Linked DNA regions of Geminicoccus roseus DSM 18922. The protein of the gene in region 2 interacts with the protein of the main gene of each other region in a pairwise test. Links are inferred from orthologs where the notes say so. Each region holds a gene or a part of one and is shown on either strand. Other genes may lie near its edges. The genes, in order: GEMRO_RS0118985, GEMRO_RS0122570 and GEMRO_RS29595.

Region 1 (6,836 bases), 750 kb from region 2 along the record:
TGTCGGCCGACATCAGCACGGGATAGGTATAGAGCCCGGCCGACGCGTTCTCGCGCTGCTTGCCGGCCTTCTCCTTGAACTGGGTCATCCGGTTCAGCCAGCCGATCGGCGTCTGGCACATCAGCACCCAGGCCAGCTGGGAGTGGGCGGTGACGGTCGACTGGTTGAACAGGATCGAGTGCGTGGGGTCGATGCCGCAGGCGATCAGCGCCGCGGCCACCTCGCGGGTCGCCCCGCGCAGTTCCTTCGGGTCCTGCGGCAGGGTGATCGCGTGCTGGTCGACGATGCAGTAGATCGCCTCGTAGTCCTGCTGCAGACGTACCCAATGCCGGATCGCGCCCAGATAGTTGCCGAGATGCAGGGCGCCGGTCGGCTGGACGCCGGAGAAGATACGGCCGGACATGGACGAGCCTTCGGATCGGGATCGGGTATAGCTGAGCGCGGTTGGATGGCCGGTCGGGGCTGTTCCGTCAAGCGCGGTCCCGGAAAAGAGCGACGAGTTCCCGCGGCCGGACCACCCGCACCACCGTGACCATCGCGAAGAAGGCCAGCCCGCCCACCAGGATGGCGCTGGCGAGCCCGGTCAGCCGGCCGATATGGTGAAGCTCGGTGAAGGCCTGATGGGCCATCGACCCGGCAAACACCGCGCAGGCCAGGGCGCCCAGCGCGCGCAGCTTGGTGCGCCGGGAAAAGGCGCGTCCCTCGATCCCGCGCAAACGCCAGGCCAGCACCGTCAGGTTCGCCCAGTTGGCGAGGCTGGCCGCCACCGCCAGGCCCAGATGGCCGAGCGGGCGCAGTGTGGCGAGCCCCACCAGCAGCGTGACCACCAGCGCCACCGACGCGCCCACCAGCGGGGTGCGCATGTCGCCGCGCGCGAACAGGCTGGCCGCGAGGATGCGGACCAGCACGGCGGCCGGCAGGCCCAGGGCGAAGGCCTGCAGCGCGCTCGCGGTGGCCGCGGCGTCCAGCGCGTCGAAGGCGCCCCGCTCGAACAGAATCCGCACGATCGGCAGGGCCAGGGCGGTGAGGCCGGCGGCGGCCGGCAGGGTCAGCAGGAGCGCCACCTCGGCGGCCTGGTCGCGCAGCGCGCGCGCCGCCTCCAGGCGGCCCTCGGCGATCCGCCGGGCCACGATCGGCAGGAGCGCCGTGGAGATCGCCACCCCGATCAGCCCCAGCGGCAGCTGGGCCAGCCGGTCGGCGAAGTAAAGGAACGACACCGCTCCCGGGGCCAGGGCGGTCGCCATGATCGTCACGATCACCACGTTGACCTGGTAGATCCCGGCCCCGGCAAGGCCCGGCAGGATCCGCCGCCCCAGCGGGCGCAGGTGGCGGTCGCGCAGGTCCGGCCGCAGGGAGACCGCCATGCCGGCCCGCCGGCAGGCCAGCCAGAGCATCGCCAGCTGCAGCACCCCGGCCACCGGCAGCGCCAGCGCCAGCAGGCGCGCCTGGGCGACCGGGTCGTCGCCGCCCGTCAGCAGGGCGCCGATCATCACGAGGTTGAGGATCACCGGGGCGAGCGACGCCACCGCGAACCGGCCGAGCACGTTCAGCACCCCGGCCAGCAGCGCGGTGAGCGAAACGAACAGCGCGTAGGAAAAGGTGCGCCTGGCCAGTTCGACGGCCAGGTCGTGGCGCGGGTCGGCCAGGTCGAAGCCCGGCGCCAGCACGGTGATCACCAAGGGCATCGCCAGCAGCGCCAGCCCGGTCAAAAGCGTGAGCAGCACGCCCAGAATGGTGAAGGCGCGGCTGGCGAACGCCCGGGCAGCCTGCTCGCCCTCCATGGAATGGACCTGGCTGAACAGCGGCACGAACGCCGCGCCGAACGCGCCCTCGGCGAACAGCCGGCGCAGGAGGTTGGGGATCTTCAGCGCCACCAGGAACGCGTCGGCCGCCACGCCCGCGCCCAGCGCCTGCGCCATCAGCACGTCGCGCAGGAAGCCCAGGAGACGGGAGGCGAGGGTCGCCGAGGCGACGACCGAGGATGCACGCAGCCAGCTCAAGCCCTGCTCCCGCTCAGGTCAGGCTGAGCGCCTCGGTGAGCTGCTTTTGCACCTTCATGACCTTGCTGCGCACGGTGACCTTCATGCCGAACACGTCCTTGACGTAGAAGACGTCGACGACGCGCTCGCCATAGGTGCTGATATGCGCGGAGCTGATCACGAGGCCCGATTCCTTCAGCGCCTTGGCCAGGTCGAACAGGAGGCCCGGCCGGTCGCGCCCGTTCACTTCGATCACGGTATGCGTGCGGCTGGCGTTGTTGTCGAGCAGCACGCGCGGCTCGACCCGGAACACGTCGGCGCGGGCCGGCAGGCTGCGCCGTCCGGCCAGGGCCTTCTCCAGCCAGATCTCGCCGGAGAGAGCCTTGATCAGGTTGGTGCGGATCCGCTGCAGGCGCTCGGGATCGTCCACGGCGACATGCTTCTCGGCGTCCTGGAAGCCCAGCATGTCCAGGGCGGTGCCGTCGGTGGTGGTGAAGATGTGCGCGTCGACGATGCTCGCACCACCCAGCGCGATGGCGCCGGCCACCTTCATGAACAGGCCCGGATGGTCGGGGGCGTAGAGCAGCAGTTCGGAGCGGTCGCGGAACGTGTCGACCCGAAAGTCGATGCCGATCGGCATCGCCTGGCTTTCGGTCTGCCGGATCAGCTCGGCGTGGCGGACCAGTTCCTCGGTGGAGAAGCCCAGCCAGTAGCGCGGGTCGTGGCGGGCGATGTGCCGGTCGATCCGCTCGCGGGTCCACCAGCCGTCCGGGGCTGTCAGGAGCGCCTGTTCCAGCTCGCCCTTGGCCCGGTTGGTGCGGGCGCTGCGCCGGCCGCGCGGGTCGCCGGACTGCAGCGCCGCCTCGGCCTCGTGGTGCAGCTCGCGCAAGAGCTGGCCCTTCCAGCCGTTCCACACGTTCGGGCCGACCGCGCGGATGTCGCAGACCGTCAGCACCAGGAGCAGCTTCAGCCGTTCCGGCGACTGCACCACGTCGACGAAGTCCTGGATGGTCTTGGGATCCTCCAGGTCGCGCCGGAACGCGGTGTCGCTCATCAGGAGATGGTGGCGGACCAGCCAGACCACCGTCTCGGTCTCCTCCGGCGCCAGGCCGAAGCGCGGGCAGAGCCGGCGGGCGATCGTGGCGCCCACCTCCGAGTGGCGGCCGCCGCGGCCCTTGCCGATGTCGTGCAGGAACGCCGCCACGAACAGGGCGCGGCGCGAGAGCAGCTTAGGGAACAGCTCGGTCGCCAGCGGCACCTCGCCGCCGATCCGGCCATCCTCGATCTGGCGCAGGATGTCGATCGCCCGGATCGTGTGCTCGTCGGTGGTGTAGACGTGGTAGAGGTTGTGCTGCATCTGGGCGACGATCCGCCCGAAATCCGGCACGAACTTGCCGAGCACGCCCGCCTCGTTCATCCGGGTCAGCCCAAGCGCGGGATCCCGGCGCGAGGTCAGGATCTCCATGAACAGCCGGTTGGCATGCGGGTCGTCGCGCAGCGCCGCGTCGATGCGCGGCAAGGCGTGGCCGACCGCGGCCAGGGTGGCCGGGTGGATGTCCAGGCCGCGGGCGTCGGCGGTCTGGAACAGCTGCAGGATCCGCACCGGCTCGTTCTGGAAGGTGGCCGGGTCATCCAGCGCCAGCCGATTGCCCTGGATGATGAACCCGTCGACCCGCTTGCGGCTCAAACCGAAGCGCGGGAGCGCGAATTTCGGCCGGCGGCGATGCTGTTCCTCCAGGGCGGCGCACACGATCCGGGTCAGGTTGCCGACCTCGCGCGCCGCCAGGTAGTAGCGCTTCATGAAGCGCTCGACGCCCTTGGCCCGCACCCGGGCGCGAAAGCCCATCCGGCTGGCGATCTCCGGCTGCACGTCCAGGGTCAGCCGGTCCTCCGCCCGCCCGGTCAGCCAGTGCAGGTGGCAGCGCACCGCCAGGAGAAAGGCGTGCGAGCGCTTGAAGGTGGCGAGGTCGCGCCGGGTCAGCAGCCCCGACTGGACCAGGGCGGTCAGGTCGGAGGCGCCATAGACGAAGCGCGCCAGCCAGCCCAGCGTGTGGAGGTCGCGCAAGCCACCCTTGCCCTCCTTGACGTTGGGCTCGAGCAGGTAGCGGCTGTCGCCGACCCGCAGGTGGCGGTCGTCGCGCTCGGCCAGCTTCGCCTCGATGAAGGCGGCCTCGTGGCCCTGGACGATCTCCTTGCGGTAGCGGTCGCGCAGTTCGCCGATCGAGCCCTCGTCGCCCCAGAGCGGCCGGGCCTCCAGGAGTGCCGTGGAGACCGAGAGGTCCTGCTGGGCGAGCTTGATGCATTCCGCGGTAGAGCGGGTGGCGTGGCCAACCTTCAGGCCCAGGTCCCAGAGCCGGTAGAGCACGAACTCGGCGATCTGCTCGGCGACCGGGGTGCGCTTGTAGGGGACCAGGAACAGCAGATCGACGTCGGAATGCGGGCAGAGCTCGCTGCGCCCGTAGCCGCCCACCGCCAGGACCGCGAACTCCTCGCCCTTGGTCGGGTTGGGGGTCGGGTAGACATGCGCGCTGGCAAGGTCGAGCAGGCCCTGGATCAGCCCGTCCATCACCCCGCTCAGGGCGCCGACCGTGGCGCTGGCCTTGCCGCCTGCCTCGAAGCTGTCCCGGATCGCGCGCCTGGCGTCGTCGTGGATGCGCTTCAGCGCGCCCAGGAGGGCCGGGAAGTCGGAGATCCCGTCCACGCCCAGCGCCTGGACCGCCGCCCGGATCGAGGCCGCATCGGGCAGCGATGGAGCTTCCGCCCGAGGCATGCTAGGCGCAGTTTCGGCTCGCCGGCGATCCGCTTCCGGACCGCGCCCCGGCCGCGCTGCGTTGTCATGACCTCCGACCGGAGCTCCGGTGCTCGCGTCCAAATCCGACTACCTTCCACCAAGCCCGCCATATCCCGATGCGGCTTACCGTGCCCTGTGCTTGCGGGAAAGCCCGGCTTCCCGGACGATCCGCCCATGAGCGAGTTCCTGCGCATGAGCGGCTATGCAGTCTATGTATGGCCGGCGTTCGGATTCACCATCCTGGTGCTGGGTGGACTCTGGTTGCTGTCGCTGCGCCGGATGCGGGCCAAGGAGGCCGAGCTCGAGGAACTGCGCGGCCGGATGCGCGCGCAGCGGCCGGCCCGGCAGCCCGCGGTGATCCGCCCGCGCCGGGAGACAACCCCTCCGCCGGATGCGTGAACCGCTCCTTCAACGAGGAAGGGCGTCAGGCGAAGCGGTCGCGCAGCTTGTAGTAGAGCAGGGAGGGGGCGAGGAACCAGGGCGTGCCGCGGTAGAGCGGCCGGGTCTGGAACTCCAGCGGGTCGAGTTCGCTCGCACCCTCCGGCCGGCCAAGGACCTTCAGCGCCGCCTTGTGCCCGTAATAGGTCGAGCGCGGCACCCCGTTGCCGCAATAGCCCATGGCATGGTGGACGCCGTCCTGGCTGCCGACATGGGGCAGGTGGTCGAAGGTGAACGCCACGAACCCCATCCAGCTGTGGCTCACCTTGACGCCCTGCAGTTCCGGCCAGACCCGCACCATCGCTTCGTGCAGCCTGGGCGCGCTGATCCTGGGGTCGGTCTCCGACAGCGCCACCCGCCCGCCAAACAGGATGCGCTTCTGGTCGGGCGAGGGCCGGTAGTAATAGACCACCTTGCGGGTCTCGTGCAGCATCCGCCGCTTCGGGCAGATCTTCGCCATCAGCGCCGGGTCGATCTCCTCGGTGGCGATGATGTAGCTGCCGATCGGGATGATCCGCCGCTGCCACCAGGGCGTGGCGTCGCCGGTATAGCCGTTGGTGGCCAGCACCACGTCGCGGGCGCGGATCGTGCGCCCGGGCAGCGCCACGGCGAAGTCCTGGCCGTCCCGCTCGACGCCCAGCACCTTCTGCCCGGCGAACAGCATGGCCCCGGCCGCCATCACCCGGCCCAGCAGGCCCCGATGGTAGCGCATCGGGTCGAGGGCGCCGCCGCCGGGAAACAGGATCACGCCGTGGAACGCGTCCGAGCCGACCTCGCGATGCTGCTCGCTCTTCGGGATCACCTGCGCCTCGATCCCGAACGCCTTCTGCTCGGCCTCGGCCGCCTTCGCCGCCGGTCCGAACCGCCCGGGCGCGTGGACGCAGAGTAGGTGGCCGCTGGTCTCGAAGCTGCACTCGATCGCCTCGTCGCGGATCAGGGCGGTGAGGTAGTCGTAGGCGTTGTGGCCCTCGCGCTTGAGCCGGGTCGCCCGCTCGACGCCGTAGCTGGCGCTGAGTTCGGCAAAGGATGGGCCGAACCTGGGGCCGACCTGGCCGCCGTTGCGGGTGGAACAGCCGAACCCGGGCTGCTCGGCGTCCAGGATCACCACCTGGCGCCCGGCCCGGGCCAGGGTCAGCGCCGCCGACAGGCCGGTGAACCCGCTGCCGACCACCACCACGTCGGCCCGGTCCGGCGGGCTGCCCTCGCTCTGCTGCAGGGAAGCCTGGTCATGGCCCTCCCACCAGAACGAGGTGGACTTGGCATCGGGCGCCAGAACGGAAGAAGCCATGATTGCCGTCTACTTCCTGCAGCGGTGGATCTGGGAGGGCGCCGGTCAGTTGGCCCGGGCGGGCTTGCCCGCCGCCCGTTCGACGAACACGAACAGGATCACCGCGATCAGCGACACGCCGATCAGCAGCGTCGAGATCGCGGCGATGGTCGGGTCGACCTGGTCGCGCAGCGACATGAACATCATCCGGGTGAGCACCGTGTTGGAGCCGCCGGCCACCAGCAGGCCGATCACCACCTCGTCCAGCGAGCTGACGAAGGCGAACAGGGCGCCGGCTATCACCGACATCTTCACCTGCGGCAGCACCACGTCGACGATCGCGCGCAGGCGCGATGCGCCC
Region 2 (6,509 bases):
GTTCCAGTCGGTATCGCCCAGCGGCTTGCAATGGAACTCGATGTCGATGCCGTACTTCTCGGTGAGGCGCAGCAGCAGGTAGCGCGCCATCCACATCTCGTCGGCCGCCCGCTTGGAGCCCTTGCCGAAGATCTGGAACTCCCACTGTCCCTTCGCCACCTCGGCGTTGATGCCCTCGTGGTTGATGCCGGCGGCCAGGCAGATGTCGAGATGCTCCTCGACGATCGTGCGCGCCATGTCGCCGACATTCTTGTAGCCGACGCCGGTGTAGTAGGGGCCCTGCGGTGCCGGGAAGCCCTGCTCGGGGAAGCCGAGCGGCCGGCCGTTCTTGTAGAAGAAGTATTCCTGCTCGAAGCCGAACCAGGCGCCGTCGTCATCGAGGATGGTGGCGCGGCTGTTCGACGGATGCGGGGTCACGCCGTCCGGCATCATCACTTCGCAGAGGACCAGCACGCCGTTGGTGCGGACCGGGTCCGGGAACACGCGGACCGGCTTCAGCACGCAGTCGGAGCTGTGCCCCTCGGCCTGCAGCGTGGAGCTGCCATCGAAGCCCCAGAGCGGCAGTTCATCCAGCGACGGGAAGGAGTCGAACTCCTTGATCTGGGTCTTGCCGCGGAGGTTTGGCACCGGGGTGTAGCCGTCGAGCCAAATATACTCCAGCTTGTACTTCGTCATGGCCGCTCTCTCGTAGGAAGTTGATGCGGGGAAGGGCAGCGTCCTGCGTCGTGCCTGCCCCCGTGTTGTGCATGCGTGGCCTGCGGTGGCTGCCCAAAATCATGCAGGAACCATGCCAAGCCGGAGGGTGCGCCTGCCGCGTCGCGAAGTCCGGCACGGTCGGCGGCCCGAAAGGGGCGGCGCCGGCTGGATCCTTGCCGCCCCCCGCCGGTTGGTCGGGGGAAGTCTGCATAGTGCAGCAGACTTCAGCGCCGAAGTACTCGCCGATAGGCAGCGAATGCTTCGTAAAAATGCAGCGCGAGCACTTGCCTACTAGTTAGGCGATCAGAGGTTTTAAAATAGGCATATTGCACATTCGCCGTGCATGCCCCATAGAAGCCCTCTGTACCAAGCGCCGGATGTTCCCCTCGATGGAGTGACCCACCATGACCAGAAGCCTTCACCAGGATTCCGCCAAGATCTACCAGTTCCCCGTCCGGGCCAAACCCGCGGGTGCGAGCTTTCGCGGACCGTCCCTGCCAGTTACCGACATCCGGACAACGCAGTACGTCCATGTCGATTGCGGTGCCGGCTGGTATCACGAGGCGGCGGTACAGGATGCCGAGCGGGCAGCCAGGCGCAGGAACGCTGGTCGCGGCGACTGATCTTGGATGCGCCAACAGCGCGACTTGCAGCTTCCTGGGCTGAACAGGGCCTGCGGGTCACACGAAAAAGGCCGCCGAGTAGCCCCTCGGCGGCCTTTGTCTTGAACCTTGCCCCACCCAGGAGGTCTGGCGCCTCTCTCGGCTGAACCGGCCCGGTCGGCAGACCGTCCGGTCGGGACAGGTGAACGATCAGAGCGCGTCGTTGCCGCGCTCGCCGGTCCGGATCCGCACCGCGTCCTCCACGGAGTAGACGAAGATCTTGCCGTCGCCGATCCGGTCGGTTTTGGCGGCCTGCTGGATGGCCTCGACCGCCCGCTCGGAAAGCTGATCGTCGACGACCACCTCGATCTTCACCTTGGGCAGGAAGTCGACGACGTACTCTGCGCCGCGATACAGCTCGGTATGACCCTTCTGCCGGCCAAAACCCTTCACCTCGGTCACAGTCATGCCCTTCAGGCCGATCTCCTGGAGGGCTTCCTTCACCTCGTCCAGCTTGAACGGCTTGATGACGGCTTCGATCTTCTTCATTGCGCGTCTTTCTCCACGACAAACGCTGGCAGAGCGAACTTTCCCGCGCCGACGTTGCACGCCGGCATTCATGCAGGAGGCGTGCCAAGAACCGGGGGTCCGGTCCGTTCCTCCCTGGGAAGGGACGGGCGCCACTTGTACGGGCAGTACTGGTCAAGATATAGGCAGAACGCCATCGGATTGGGCAAATTCGCAGCCCGCCACTGAGGGCTTGACGAACCCGCCGCGTCCAGGCATTCCCCAGCCCGGGATGGCGGGCGTAGCTCAGTCGGTAGAGCGCTAGGTTGTGGTCCTGGATGTCGCCGGTTCGAGTCCGGTCGCTCGCCCCACCCCCCTGCTTCTTTTGTGATCCGCACCGCCACTGCCACCAAGTGGCAGGTTCCTGGGTGGCGATCGCGCTGCCTCCCTGTTGCTGATCCGCTGAACCTGACACACCAATGATGGGACTGGCCGCTTGCGCGGGCGGTCCTTTCGGTGCTGCCGGTACCGTCTCCCGTCATGGCCACCCGGCCTCCCAAGACTGATGCCCGGCCGGCGCCGGCCAATCCTCGGAACATGACGACTTGAGGCAACGCGGGCCGGACACGGTCCAGGAAAAGATGCAGCAAGCAATCCCGCATGGGCCGAGCATGATGGAATAGTTCTAATTCAATGAAGTGTTGGGATCAGGTTGCGGTGGAGGGCATCCGTCCCTAGGCCAGCCGGAACGAGCGAACCCGTCGCTCGCCGCCGTACCTGTCCACTGCAAGGGGCCGTCTCGATGCGCCGATCCACCACCTTCATGGTCGCTGCGGCCGCAATCGCCCTGACGACATCCGCCAGGGCCGCCGAGCCGGGCCAGGTCGTGGCCACCTATGCCGACATCGCCGCCGCGATGTATGCGGACGCGCTTGCGAGCGGCCAGGACCTGCACGCGGCGGTGGACGCCTTCCTGGCGTCGCCCTCGGAACAAACCCTCGCCCAGGCGAAGGATGCCTGGAAAGCGGCCCGGAACCCCTACCAGCAGACCGAGGCGCTGCGGTTCGGCAACCCGCTGGTGGACGAATGGGAAGGCAAGGTGAATGCCTGGCCGCTCGACGAGGGGCTGATCGACTATGTCGACGCCTCCTATGGCGACAGTTCCGACGAGAACCCGCTCTATACCCTGAACGTGGTGGCGTCGCCGAAGCTGCGGATTGGCCGCAACCTGGTGGATGCGAGCACGATCACGCCGGAGCTCCTGGAGAACGAGCTGCAGGAGGCCCTGGACGTCGAGAAGAACGTGGCGGTCGGCTACCACGCCATCGAGTTCCTGCTCTGGGGGCAGGACCTGAACGGCACCGGGCCTGGCGCCGGGGCGCGGCCCTGGACCGACTACAGCCTGGAGCAGTGCACCAACGGTCATTGCGAGCGTCGGCGTGCCTATCTGGAGGCGGCGGCGGACCTGCTGGTGTCCGACCTGCAGGAGATGGCGACCTCCTGGCAGGAAGGCGGCGAGGCTCGCGCCGACCTGCTCGGGATCGAGCCGCAGGCCGGGCTGGGCAGGATCCTGACCGGCATCGGCTCGCTGTCCTATGGCGAGCTGGCCGGCGAGCGGATGAAGCTCGGCCTGCTCCTGAACGATCCGGAGGAGGAGCATGACTGCTTCTCCGACAACACCCACAACTCGCACTACTACGACCAGGTCGGCATGGTCGCCTTGTGGAACGGCCACTACGAGCGCACCGACGGCAGCGTCGTCGAGGGCCCGTCGATGGCGGACCTCACCAGGGAAAAGGATCCCGAGCTGGCCGAGCGGATCGAGCAGCGGATGAACGACACCACCGAGAAGCTCGGCCAGATCCGCGAGACCGCCGAGAGCGGGCAGATGGCTTACGACCAGATGCTCGCCGCCGACAATGCCGAGGGCAACGCCATGCTGCAGGCGGCGATCGACGCGCTGGTCGCCCAGACTCGGGCTGTCGAGGAGGTGGTGCCGGCCCTGGGCGTCGCCATCACCGTGGAAGGATCGGACAGCCTCGACGATCCGGGCATGGTGGCGCCCTGATCCGGGATCCGCGATGAAGGCCGCCAGGCGACCGTTTCTCCTGGGCGCCGGCGCGTTCCTTGCCGGCGCCGCCCTGCCGGAGACAGGCCGAAGCGGGCCGCTCGCCCGGCCCCTAATGCCCACCGGCCGCACCGTCGAGCACTGGCTGGTGGCGGCCGAGCGCATGGTCCGCATCCCGGCCGACGCGGGACCCGAGGTGCCGGCCTGGACCTTCGGCCCGGAGCCACTGCCGATGATCCGGCTGCAGCGGGGCGATTCCCTGCGCGTCCGGGCCGAAAACCGCCTCGACCAGCTCATCTCGATCCACTGGCACGGCATCCGGGTGCCGAACGCCATGGACGGCGTGCCCTACCTGACCCAGGACCCGATCCGGACCGGCGGCAGCTTCGACTACACCTTCACGCCGCCCGATACCGGGACGTTCTTCTTCCACACCCACTGCAACACCATCGAGCAGCTGGGCCGGGGGCTGGCCGGCGTGCTGATCGTCGAGGGCGACGAACTGGTGCGGCACGACGCGGACTTGGTCTGCGTGCTGCGCGACTGGCGGATCGACGGGCAGGGTGGCTTTGCCGAGTTCACCAGCAACGCCGCCGCCGCCAAGGCCGGCACGTTCGGCCAGGTGCGCACCGTCAACGATCGGGTCGAGCCGGTCCTGGAGGTGCCGGCCGGCGGCGAAGTCCGCCTGCGCATCCTCAACATCGACCCGACCCGGATCGCCTTGCTGGGGTTGGAGGGCACCCCGGCCGCCGTGATCGCCATCGACGGCAACGGTCTTCCCCCAGTGCCGCTGGAAAGCTGGCGGCTGGGCCCAGCCATGCGGATCGACCTGTCGGTGCGGGCGCCCGGCCCCGGCGAGGAGGCGGTCCTCTATGACTATTTCTCGGCCGAACCGGTCCCGCTGGCGAGGCTGCGAGGCATGGGCCCACGTCTGGATCGCGGCAGGTTCGACCCGGCACCCCTGATCCCGTCGGACTTCCCGGCGCCCGACCTGGAGAAGGCCGAGACCTTCCGCCTGACCTTCCAGTCCACCGCGGTTGCGAGCGACCTGGTCCTGCCCGACGGTCAGGTGCTGCGCTATGCCGACAGCATCTGCCTGTCCAGCGCCACCCTGTGGGCGATCGACCGCAAGACCTGGCCGGAAGCCGGGCACCAGCAGCTTCCGCCGCCTCTGTTCGAGCTGGTGAAGGGCAGGAGCTACGTGATCGAGCTGGTCAACCTGAGTCAGTACCAGCACCCGATCCACCTGCATGGCGTCACCTTCCAGGTGCTGGACCCGCGCCAGGGCGAGTCCGGCCAGCGGGCCGACACGGTGCTGCTCGGCCCGCGCGACCGCGTCCGGATCGCCTTTGTCGCCGACAATCCGGGTGACTGGATGCTCCACTGCCACATCATCGAGCACCAGGAGACCGGCATGATGGGCTGGTTCCGGATCGCATGAGAACCGCTCTGCGCGCCTGCGCCGCGCTGATGATCCTGGTGGGTCTCGGCGGCGGCGTTTCGCCGACCTCCGCCCGCGATCTGGATGCGGTGATCGGCGAAAGCCTGTTCGACCGGGTCTGGACCGTGGCCGGAGCCTCGAACCGGGGCAGCGACGGGCTGGGCCCGCTGTTCAACGCCCGGGCCTGCGTCAGCTGCCATGCCGGGGGAGGTGCCGGCGAGCTGGAGGATGGGCGCGGGCTCGTTCTCCGCTTTCCCGACGATCCCCATTATGGCCGCCAGCTGCAGACCGGGGCGGTGCAGGGGCAGGAGGCGGAAGGCGGGCTCGCCGTGTCCTGGCGCCGGGAGGAACGGGTGCTGGACGACGGGACGCGCGTGGAGTTGCGGGCGCCGGTCTGGCGGATCGAGGAGCCCGGGGCCGGCCCGGTGCCGGCCCACGGGTCGCTCCGCCTGGCGCCCTCGCTCGCCGGGCTCGGCCAGGTCGAAACCGCCCTGGGTGCGGCGACCCAGGAGGAGGCGGCCGGCCGCGGCTTTGGCCTCAAGGCCGACCATGCCAGCCTGGCGGGCCCTGTCCGGGAGGCGCTCCTGCTGGATCTGGGGCTCTCGACCCCGGAGCAGCCCGCACCCTGGGGAGACTGCACCGCGCTCCAGCCGACCTGCCGGACCGGGCCGCATGGCGTCGAGCCGGGCGACGCGGGTGCCGAGCTGTCGCCGACCATCGTGAACGCGCTCCTGGCCTATCTGCGAGACCTGCCGGCACCCCGGCCGCTCGCTGGCCCGGATCCGGAAGGCGAGCGTCTGTTCATGCAGAGCGGCTGCGCCGCCTGCCATCAGCCGAGGCTGGGCGAGCTTGTCGCCTTTTCCGACTATCGGAGCCACGACCTGGGCGAAGGCCTGGCGGACGGCGATCCGGCCGATCCCCAGGCCGCGTTCTGGCGTACCGCTCCTCTGTGGGGCCTCGGACGCAAGCTGGCGAATGGCGGCTTTCTGCTGCACGACGGCCGCGCCCGCGACGCCACGGAAGCGATCTTGTGGCATGGCGGCGAGGCCGAGGGCGCCGTCGCGGCCTTTTCGGTGATGCCGGCTGCGGCGCGGGCGCGGCTCCTGAAATTCCTCGAAGGACTCTGATCCAATGCGAATGGTGACGCTTGCGGCCAGCTGCCTGGTCTTGTCGACCTCCCTGGCGCAGGCCGATC
Region 3 (6,480 bases), 1.8 Mb from region 2 along the record:
CCATGCGCCAGCAACAAATCGCCCGGGACATCCAGGACGCCGGCCTTGGCATCATTGGAATAGGTGACGAAGCCGCGATCGACCACGTCGGAACTTCCGGCGATCGCCGTCAGGATCCCGGCGATCATGCCGCCGGTGCAGCTTTCCGCCGTCACCAGGGTCAGCCCTTTGGACCGGCAGGTCGCCAGCAGCCGCTCGGCCCGGGCAAGGAGGACAGGATCGATCGTGATCATCACAGGTAGCTCCCGACCATGAAGACCAGAAGAGCGGCGTAGATGCCTGCCACCAGATCGTCGGTCATCACGCCGAGGGCGCCGTGCATCCTGCGATCGATCCAGCAGGCAGGCCAGGGCTTGGTGATGTCGAGCACGCGGAACAGGAGGAAGGCCACGATCACGCCCAAGAAGGTCAAGGGTGCCGCGGCCAGGGCCAGCCACTGGCCCACGACCTCATCCAGCACGAAATCGTCCGGATCGGGATGCTCGGCGGTGATCAGGTAGACGCCGCCCAGAATCACGCCGACGCCATAGAGCAGCAGCGCCAGGACACCCAGCGCCAGTGGGCCGAACGCCCAGTGCAGGACGATCCCGAACGGCAGGGCGGCGAGTGATCCCCAGGTGCCCGATGCCGGCTTGATGTAGCCGCTGCCGAACCAGGTGATCAGCATCTCGATCGACCGGGACGTCACGCCGGAAAACTGACGGTCACGAGCGCCTGCGCGGCGATCCCCTCCTGGCGGCCGATCGCGCCCAGGCCCTCCATGGTGCCGGCCTTCAGCCCGATCCGTTCCGGAGGCAATCCCAGGAGTTCCTGCAGCCGCGCGACGATCGCACCGCGGTGGGGACCGATCTTCGGCCGCTCGGCCATGATCGAGAGATCGGCATGCTCGAGCCGACCCTCCCGCTGCGCCAGGAGCTTGAGCGCGTGGCGGACGAACTGTCCGGATTCTGCGCCGCGCCACTGCTCGTCCGATGGGGGGAAGTGCACGCCGATGTCGCCTGCGCCGATCGTGCCCAGCAGGGCGTCGGTAAGGGCGTGGAGCAGCACGTCGGCGTCGGAATGGCCGGCCAGCCCGAACGGCGCCGGGATCTCCACGCCTCCCAGGAACAAGGGACGGTCCGGCGCGGTGGCATGAATGTCAAAGCCCAGGCCGCTGGCAAAGCGGCGCGGCCTGGCGCCGAGGGTGCGGGCGGCGATCGCCAGGTCGTCGGAGCGCGTCACCTTCAGATTGTCCTCTTCTCCATCCACCCAGGCCACCTGGCCGCCATCCCGGCGGACCAACTCGACATCGTCGGTGACGCTGGTATCGCCGGCGTGACGCCGATGCGCGTCCAAGACCGTCTGGAACCGGAAGCCCTGGGGCGTCTGCGCCCGCACCAGCCCGTCCCGGGAGATCTCGCCGCACACCCGCCCGGCTTCCACGCGCCTGAGGGAATCGACGACCGGCAGCCCAGGCAGCGCCGCGTCGGCTTGGTCCAGCGCCAGCAGCACCCGGTCGATCAGGCCCCTGGTCACCAGGGGCCGTGCCGCATCGTGCACCAGCACCAGGTCCGGCGGATCACCGGCCAAAGCTTCCAGGCCGGCCAGCACCGAGTCCTGCCGCGTGGCACCTCCAATCACCGGCGGCAGCAGATCCAGCCCGGCCATGGCGGCCTGGTAATAGTTTTCATGCCCCGGGGCGATCACCGCCCGCACGCCGGTGATGCGGGGATGATCCAGGAAAGGATGGATCGCTCGCCTGAGGACGCTAGAGCCGAGCAGGTCCAGATATTGCTTGGGCAGATCGCTGCCGAAGCGTTCACCGCGTCCGGCGGCCACGACGAGGACGATGCAGGTAGGCTGAGGCATGGCTCCAGGGTAGTCGAGGCTGCGAGAGCCGCCCAGTCCCGATGCACAACTCCCGGGCAGCCGGGTCGCACGGAAGTTGCCTTCTGCCTCGCTTGCGTCCGTCAACAGCCGAAGCTAGGTTGCCTATCGAAAAGGCACGACAGGCGGAATGCTCACCAAGTGCGCAATGCTACACTTTTGGATCGCTCGGCACGCGGCGCACGAACCTCTCAGGTAAGTGCGGCGCAGTTGCTGGCCAACCTGCCCAGTCCGCTGTTCGTGGTCGACGAGCATATCAGGCTGCGGACCGTCAATCCTGCGGCCGAGCAGTTGTTCGGCGCTTCCCTGAACATGCTGCTCGACCGGCCCCTGTCCGACTTCCTGCCGGCGCACGCGACGATCCTGGACCTGATCCGCCACGTCGCCGCCGGAGGCGCCTCGGTCTCGGAGTATGGCGTCGAGCTGGCCCTCTCCAAGGGCGAGACGATTGCCGTCGACAGCCACATGACCCCGATCCTGGAGACGCCGGGCCATGTGCTGGTGGTCCTGCATCCCTGCTCCGTGGCGCGGCGGCTCGACCAGCACCGGGTCCAGCGCGGCTCCGCCCGGTCGGTCGCGACCCTGGCCGCGACCCTGGCGCACGAGGTCAAGAATCCGCTTTCGGGCATCCGCGGCGCTGCCCAGCTGCTGGAGCCGTCGATCGGCGAGGAGGACCAGCCGCTGGTCCAGCTGATCTGCGACGAGACTGACCGGATCTGCGCGCTGGTCGACCGGATGGAGGAATTCAGCGCCGGCCGCCCCATCGACCGGCAGCCGGTCAATATCCACCAGATCCTGGAGCATGTCCGGCGCATCGCCGAGAGCGGCTTTGCCCGGCGGCACCGGATCGTCGAGCACTACGACCCGTCCCTGCCGGACGTCGAGGGCGACCGGGACAAGCTGATCCAGGTGTTCCTGAACCTGATCAAGAACGCTTCGGAAGCGGCCCAGCCCGATGGCGGCACCATCACCCTGTCGACCACCTACCAGCATGGCTGGCGGATGGCGCTCGGCACCTCGCGCGAGCGGCTGCACCTGCCGATCACGGTGGAGATCAAGGATGACGGTCCGGGCGTGCCACCGGATGTCGCCGAGCACCTGTTCGAGCCCTTCGTGACCAGTAAGCCGCGCGGCACCGGGCTGGGCCTGGCCCTGGTGGCCAAGATCGTGCACGACCATGGCGGGGTCGTCTCCTACCATGCCGGAGAGCCGGGCGCGGTGTTCCGCGTCAGCCTGCCGGCCAATCGCCCCAACGGCCGGGGCGGACGTGAGCAAGAAGAGGCCGCCCAGCGATGAACGACACCACGATCCTTCTGGCCGAGGACGACGCGGCCATCCGCACGGTCGTCAGCCGTGCCCTGGCCAAGCAGGGCTGGCGGGTGCAGGCGACCTCGGCCGCCTCGGCGCTGTGGCGCTGGATCGCCGCAGGCGAGGGCGACATCGTCATCACCGACGTGATGCTGCCCGACGAGAACTCGCTGGACCTGCTGCCGCGGATCCGCTCCACCCGGCCGGACCTCCCGGTGATCGTGATGAGCGCGCAGAACACGCTGCTCACCGCGGTGCGCGCCACCGAGCGCGGGGCATTCGAATACCTGCCCAAGCCCTTCGATCTCGGCAACCTGACCGCCGCCGTGCAGCGGGCGCTGGCCCAGCCCAAGCGCCGGTCGAACGGGCGCTCGGATCCCTTGAGCGGCCTGGACGACAATCTGCCGATCATCGGCCGCTCCTCGGCGATGCAGGAAATTTACCGCATCATCGCCCGGCTCACCGGCACCGACCTCACCGTGCTGATCGCCGGCGAGAGCGGGACCGGCAAGGAACTGGTCGCCAAGGCGTTGCACGAGTTCGGCAAGCGCAAGAACGGGCCGTTCGTGGCGGTCAACATGGCCGCGATCCCGCGCGAGCTGATCGAATCCGAGCTGTTCGGCCATGAAAAGGGCGCCTTCACCGGTGCCCATGCCCGCAGGGTCGGCCGGTTCGAGCAGGCCAATGGCGGCACGCTGTTCCTGGACGAGATCGGCGACATGCCGCTGGAGGCGCAGACCAGGCTCCTGCGTGTCCTGCAGCAGGGCGAGTTCCTGCCGGTGGGCGGCACCCATGCCATCAAGACCAACCTGCGGATCGTGGCGGCCTCGCACCGTGACCTGCGCCAGATGGTCAGCCAGGGCCTGTTCCGCGAGGACCTGTTCTACCGCCTGAACGTGGTGCCGATCCGGCTGCCGCCCCTGCGGGAGCGGGTCGAGGACATCCCGGCGCTGGTGCAGCATTTCTTTGCCAAGGGCGCGAGCGACGGGCTGGCCATGAAGAGCCTGGCGCCCGAGGCGATGATCCGGCTGAAGTCGCATCCCTGGCCCGGCAATGTCCGCGAGCTGGAGAACATGGTCCGGCGCCTCTCGGTCCTCTACACCGACGAGATCCTGGCCGAGGACACCATCGCCTCGGAGCTGGAGCAGGCCGAGTATCGCCCGGCCAACGGCAACGGCGAGGCGAGCCCGGCGGCGCATGGCGAGGTTCCCGTCGCCGAGGAGACGCTGTCCTCGGCGGTGGAGCGGCATCTGGAACGGTGGTTCAAGGCCCATGACGGCAGCCTGCCGCCGGACGGGATCTACGACCGGGTATTGCGGGAGATCGAGCGGCCGCTGATCGGCAAGGCGCTGGCGGTGACCCGCGGCAACCAGCTGCGTGCGGCCGACCTGCTCGGCATGAATCGCAACACGCTGCGCAAGAAGATTCGCGAACTGGACATCGTCGTCTCCCGCGCGCCATGATCGGCCCGATTACGCGAATGAGACGGGCCGACATCTCCTGCTGAGCGGATTCTCCATCAAAGAGCCGTCCTTGTGGCGACGCATCGGCGCGATCGCCCAGGACTCCCGTACGGCCATGACCCTGGTGGTCGCGGCGGTGGTCTGCGGCATCAGCACCTGGGCCGTGCTGACCGGGAAGGGACCGGCCGGCCTGGATACCGGCGGCGTGCTGGTTCTGCTGTCGGTCGACCTCGTGCTCGTCCTGCTGCTGAGCGTGGTGGTCGCCCGCCGCCTGGTGCGGATCTGGGCCGCCCGCCGCAAGGGATCCGCCGGCTCCGGCCTGGAAGGGCGGCTGGTCGCCCTGTTCGGCCTGCTGGCGGTGACGCCGGCGATCGTGGTGGCCCTGTTCTCGGTGTGGTTCCTGCATGTCGGCGTAAATGCCTGGTTCAACGACCGCGTGCGCGGCGCGGTGGACACCTCGCTCCAGGTCGCCCGCGCCTATCTGGAAGAGCATCGCGAGATCATCCGCGCCGACGCGCTGGCGATGGCGGCCGACCTGAACCGCGAAGGCCCTTATCTCGGCGGGCGGACCAGCCTCGAGAACTTCATCGAGGCGCAGGCTGCGCTCCGCTCCCTGACCGAGGCGGTGGTGTTCGACGCGACCGGCACCGTCCTGGCCCGCAGCCAGCTCGCCTTCTCGCTGGATGTCGGCAGCATCGAGGCCGCCGACCTGGAGCGGGCCGCGGCCGGCGAGGTGGTGACGCTCACCGCCGACACCGACGACCGCATCCGTGCCCTGGTTCGGCTGGACGGATTCGGCGACGTCTATCTCTATGTGGGCCGCTTCGTCGATCCGAAGGTGCTGAACCTTCTGGAACGGACCCAGGCGGGCGTGAGCGAGTACGAGGCCGCAGCCGCCGAGCGCTCGCGCATCCAGATCATCTCGCTGGTCCTGTTCGGGGTGGTGGCGCTGCTGCTCCTGCTGGCTGCTGTCTGGGCGGGCCTGTATTTCGCGACCCGGATCGGCGAGCCGCTCGGCCAGCTGATCACCGCGGCGGACCGGGTCAGCACCGGCGACCTGGACGCCCGGGTCAACGAGCGGATCGACTTCGAGGAGGTCGCCTCGCTGGCCCGGGCCTTCAACCGGATGACCCAGCAACTGGCGTCGCAGCGCCGCGAGCTGGTGGAGGCCAACCAGCAGCTCGACCAGCGCCGCCGCTTCACCGAGGCGGTGCTGACCGGGGTGACCGCCGGGGTGCTGGGGCTGGACGGCCGTCGCCGGATCGTCCTGCCGAACCGCTCGGCCACCCGTTTCCTCGAGCTCGATCCCGGCCAGATCGTCGGCCGGCCGCTGGACGAGCTCCTGCCCGAACTCTCCCCGCTGATCGACCGCACCATCGATGGACGCGCCGGCTTTGCCGAGCAGCAGCTGGTGATCGTGCGGGGGGTCACCCACCGTACCCTGCTGGTGCGGGCCGAGGTCCAGGAAGAGGAGGGGCGGATCCAGGGCTGGGTCGTCACCTTCGACGACGTGACCGAGCTGCTCTCGGCGCAGCGGGTTGCCGCCTGGGCCGAGATCGCTCGCCGGCTGGCGCACGAGATCAAGAACCCGCTCACCCCGATCCGCCTGTCGGCGGAGCGGCTGCAGCGCCGCTGGCTGAAGCAGATCGAGGACGAGCCGGAAACCTTCCGCGGCTGCACCGACACGATCGTGCGCCATGTCGACCAGATCGGCCGGCTGGTGAACGAGTTCTCCTCGTTCGCCCGGATGCCGGAGCCGGTGTTCCGGGAGGAACGGCTGGGCCAGATCGTCCATGACTCACTGCTCCTGCAGCGCACCGCCCGGCCGGACATCCGTTTCGAG

Evidence for each region.
Region 1: the proteins of GEMRO_RS0122570 (region 2) and GEMRO_RS0118985 interact in binary tests that used the Escherichia coli proteins (3 or more experiments, as listed by UniProt). The link is inferred for Geminicoccus roseus DSM 18922 from one-to-one orthologs.
Region 3: the proteins of GEMRO_RS0122570 (region 2) and GEMRO_RS29595 interact in binary tests that used the Escherichia coli proteins (3 or more experiments, as listed by UniProt). The link is inferred for Geminicoccus roseus DSM 18922 from one-to-one orthologs.

The regions. Positions count from the first base shown.
Region 1 is NZ_KE386572.1:3,809,347-3,816,182, forward strand. The notes cover bases 1,814-5,134. They hold GEMRO_RS0118985 ([protein-PII] uridylyltransferase), read right to left. Parts: upstream 4,750-5,134; coding sequence 2,014-4,749; downstream 1,814-2,013. Other genes in these bases: murJ (murein biosynthesis integral membrane protein MurJ), read right to left, coding at 1,814-2,000; ccmD (heme exporter protein CcmD), read left to right, coding at 4,945-5,134. In the rest of the region: trpS (tryptophan--tRNA ligase), read right to left, coding at 1-403; more of murJ, read right to left, coding at 471-1,813; more of ccmD, read left to right, coding at 5,135-5,169; GEMRO_RS0118995 (NAD(P)/FAD-dependent oxidoreductase), read right to left, coding at 5,195-6,496; GEMRO_RS0119000 (ABC transporter permease), read right to left, coding at 6,542-6,836.
Region 2 is NZ_KE386572.1:4,565,750-4,572,258, forward strand. The notes cover bases 179-3,172. They hold GEMRO_RS0122570 (P-II family nitrogen regulator), read right to left. Parts: upstream 1,848-3,172; coding sequence 1,509-1,847; downstream 179-1,508. Other genes in these bases: GEMRO_RS0122565 (glutamine synthetase beta-grasp domain-containing protein), read right to left, coding at 179-675; GEMRO_RS33715 (DUF2735 domain-containing protein), read left to right, coding at 1,101-1,319; GEMRO_RS0122580 (imelysin family protein), read left to right, coding at 2,608-3,172. Also shown: more of GEMRO_RS0122565, read right to left, coding at 1-178; more of GEMRO_RS0122580, read left to right, coding at 3,173-3,873; GEMRO_RS0122585 (multicopper oxidase family protein), read left to right, coding at 3,887-5,314; GEMRO_RS35760 (di-heme oxidoredictase family protein), read left to right, coding at 5,311-6,441; GEMRO_RS0122595 (imelysin family protein), read left to right, coding at 6,446-6,509. UniProt on the Escherichia coli protein: P-II indirectly controls the transcription of the glutamine synthetase gene (glnA). P-II prevents NR-II-catalyzed conversion of NR-I to NR-I-phosphate, the transcriptional activator of GlnA. When P-II is uridylylated to P-II-UMP, these events are reversed.
Region 3 is NZ_KE386572.1:2,734,710-2,741,189, forward strand. The notes cover bases 1,155-4,119. They hold GEMRO_RS29595 (two-component system sensor histidine kinase NtrB), read left to right. Parts: upstream 1,155-2,076; coding sequence 2,077-3,162; downstream 3,163-4,119. Other genes in these bases: ispD (2-C-methyl-D-erythritol 4-phosphate cytidylyltransferase), read right to left, coding at 1,155-1,848; ntrC (nitrogen regulation protein NR(I)), read left to right, coding at 3,159-4,119. In the rest of the region: GEMRO_RS0113790 (CinA family protein), read right to left, coding at 1-230; GEMRO_RS0113795 (phosphatidylglycerophosphatase A family protein), read right to left, coding at 233-688; more of ispD, read right to left, coding at 685-1,154; more of ntrC, read left to right, coding at 4,120-4,637; GEMRO_RS29600 (sensor histidine kinase NtrY-like), read left to right, coding at 4,708-6,480.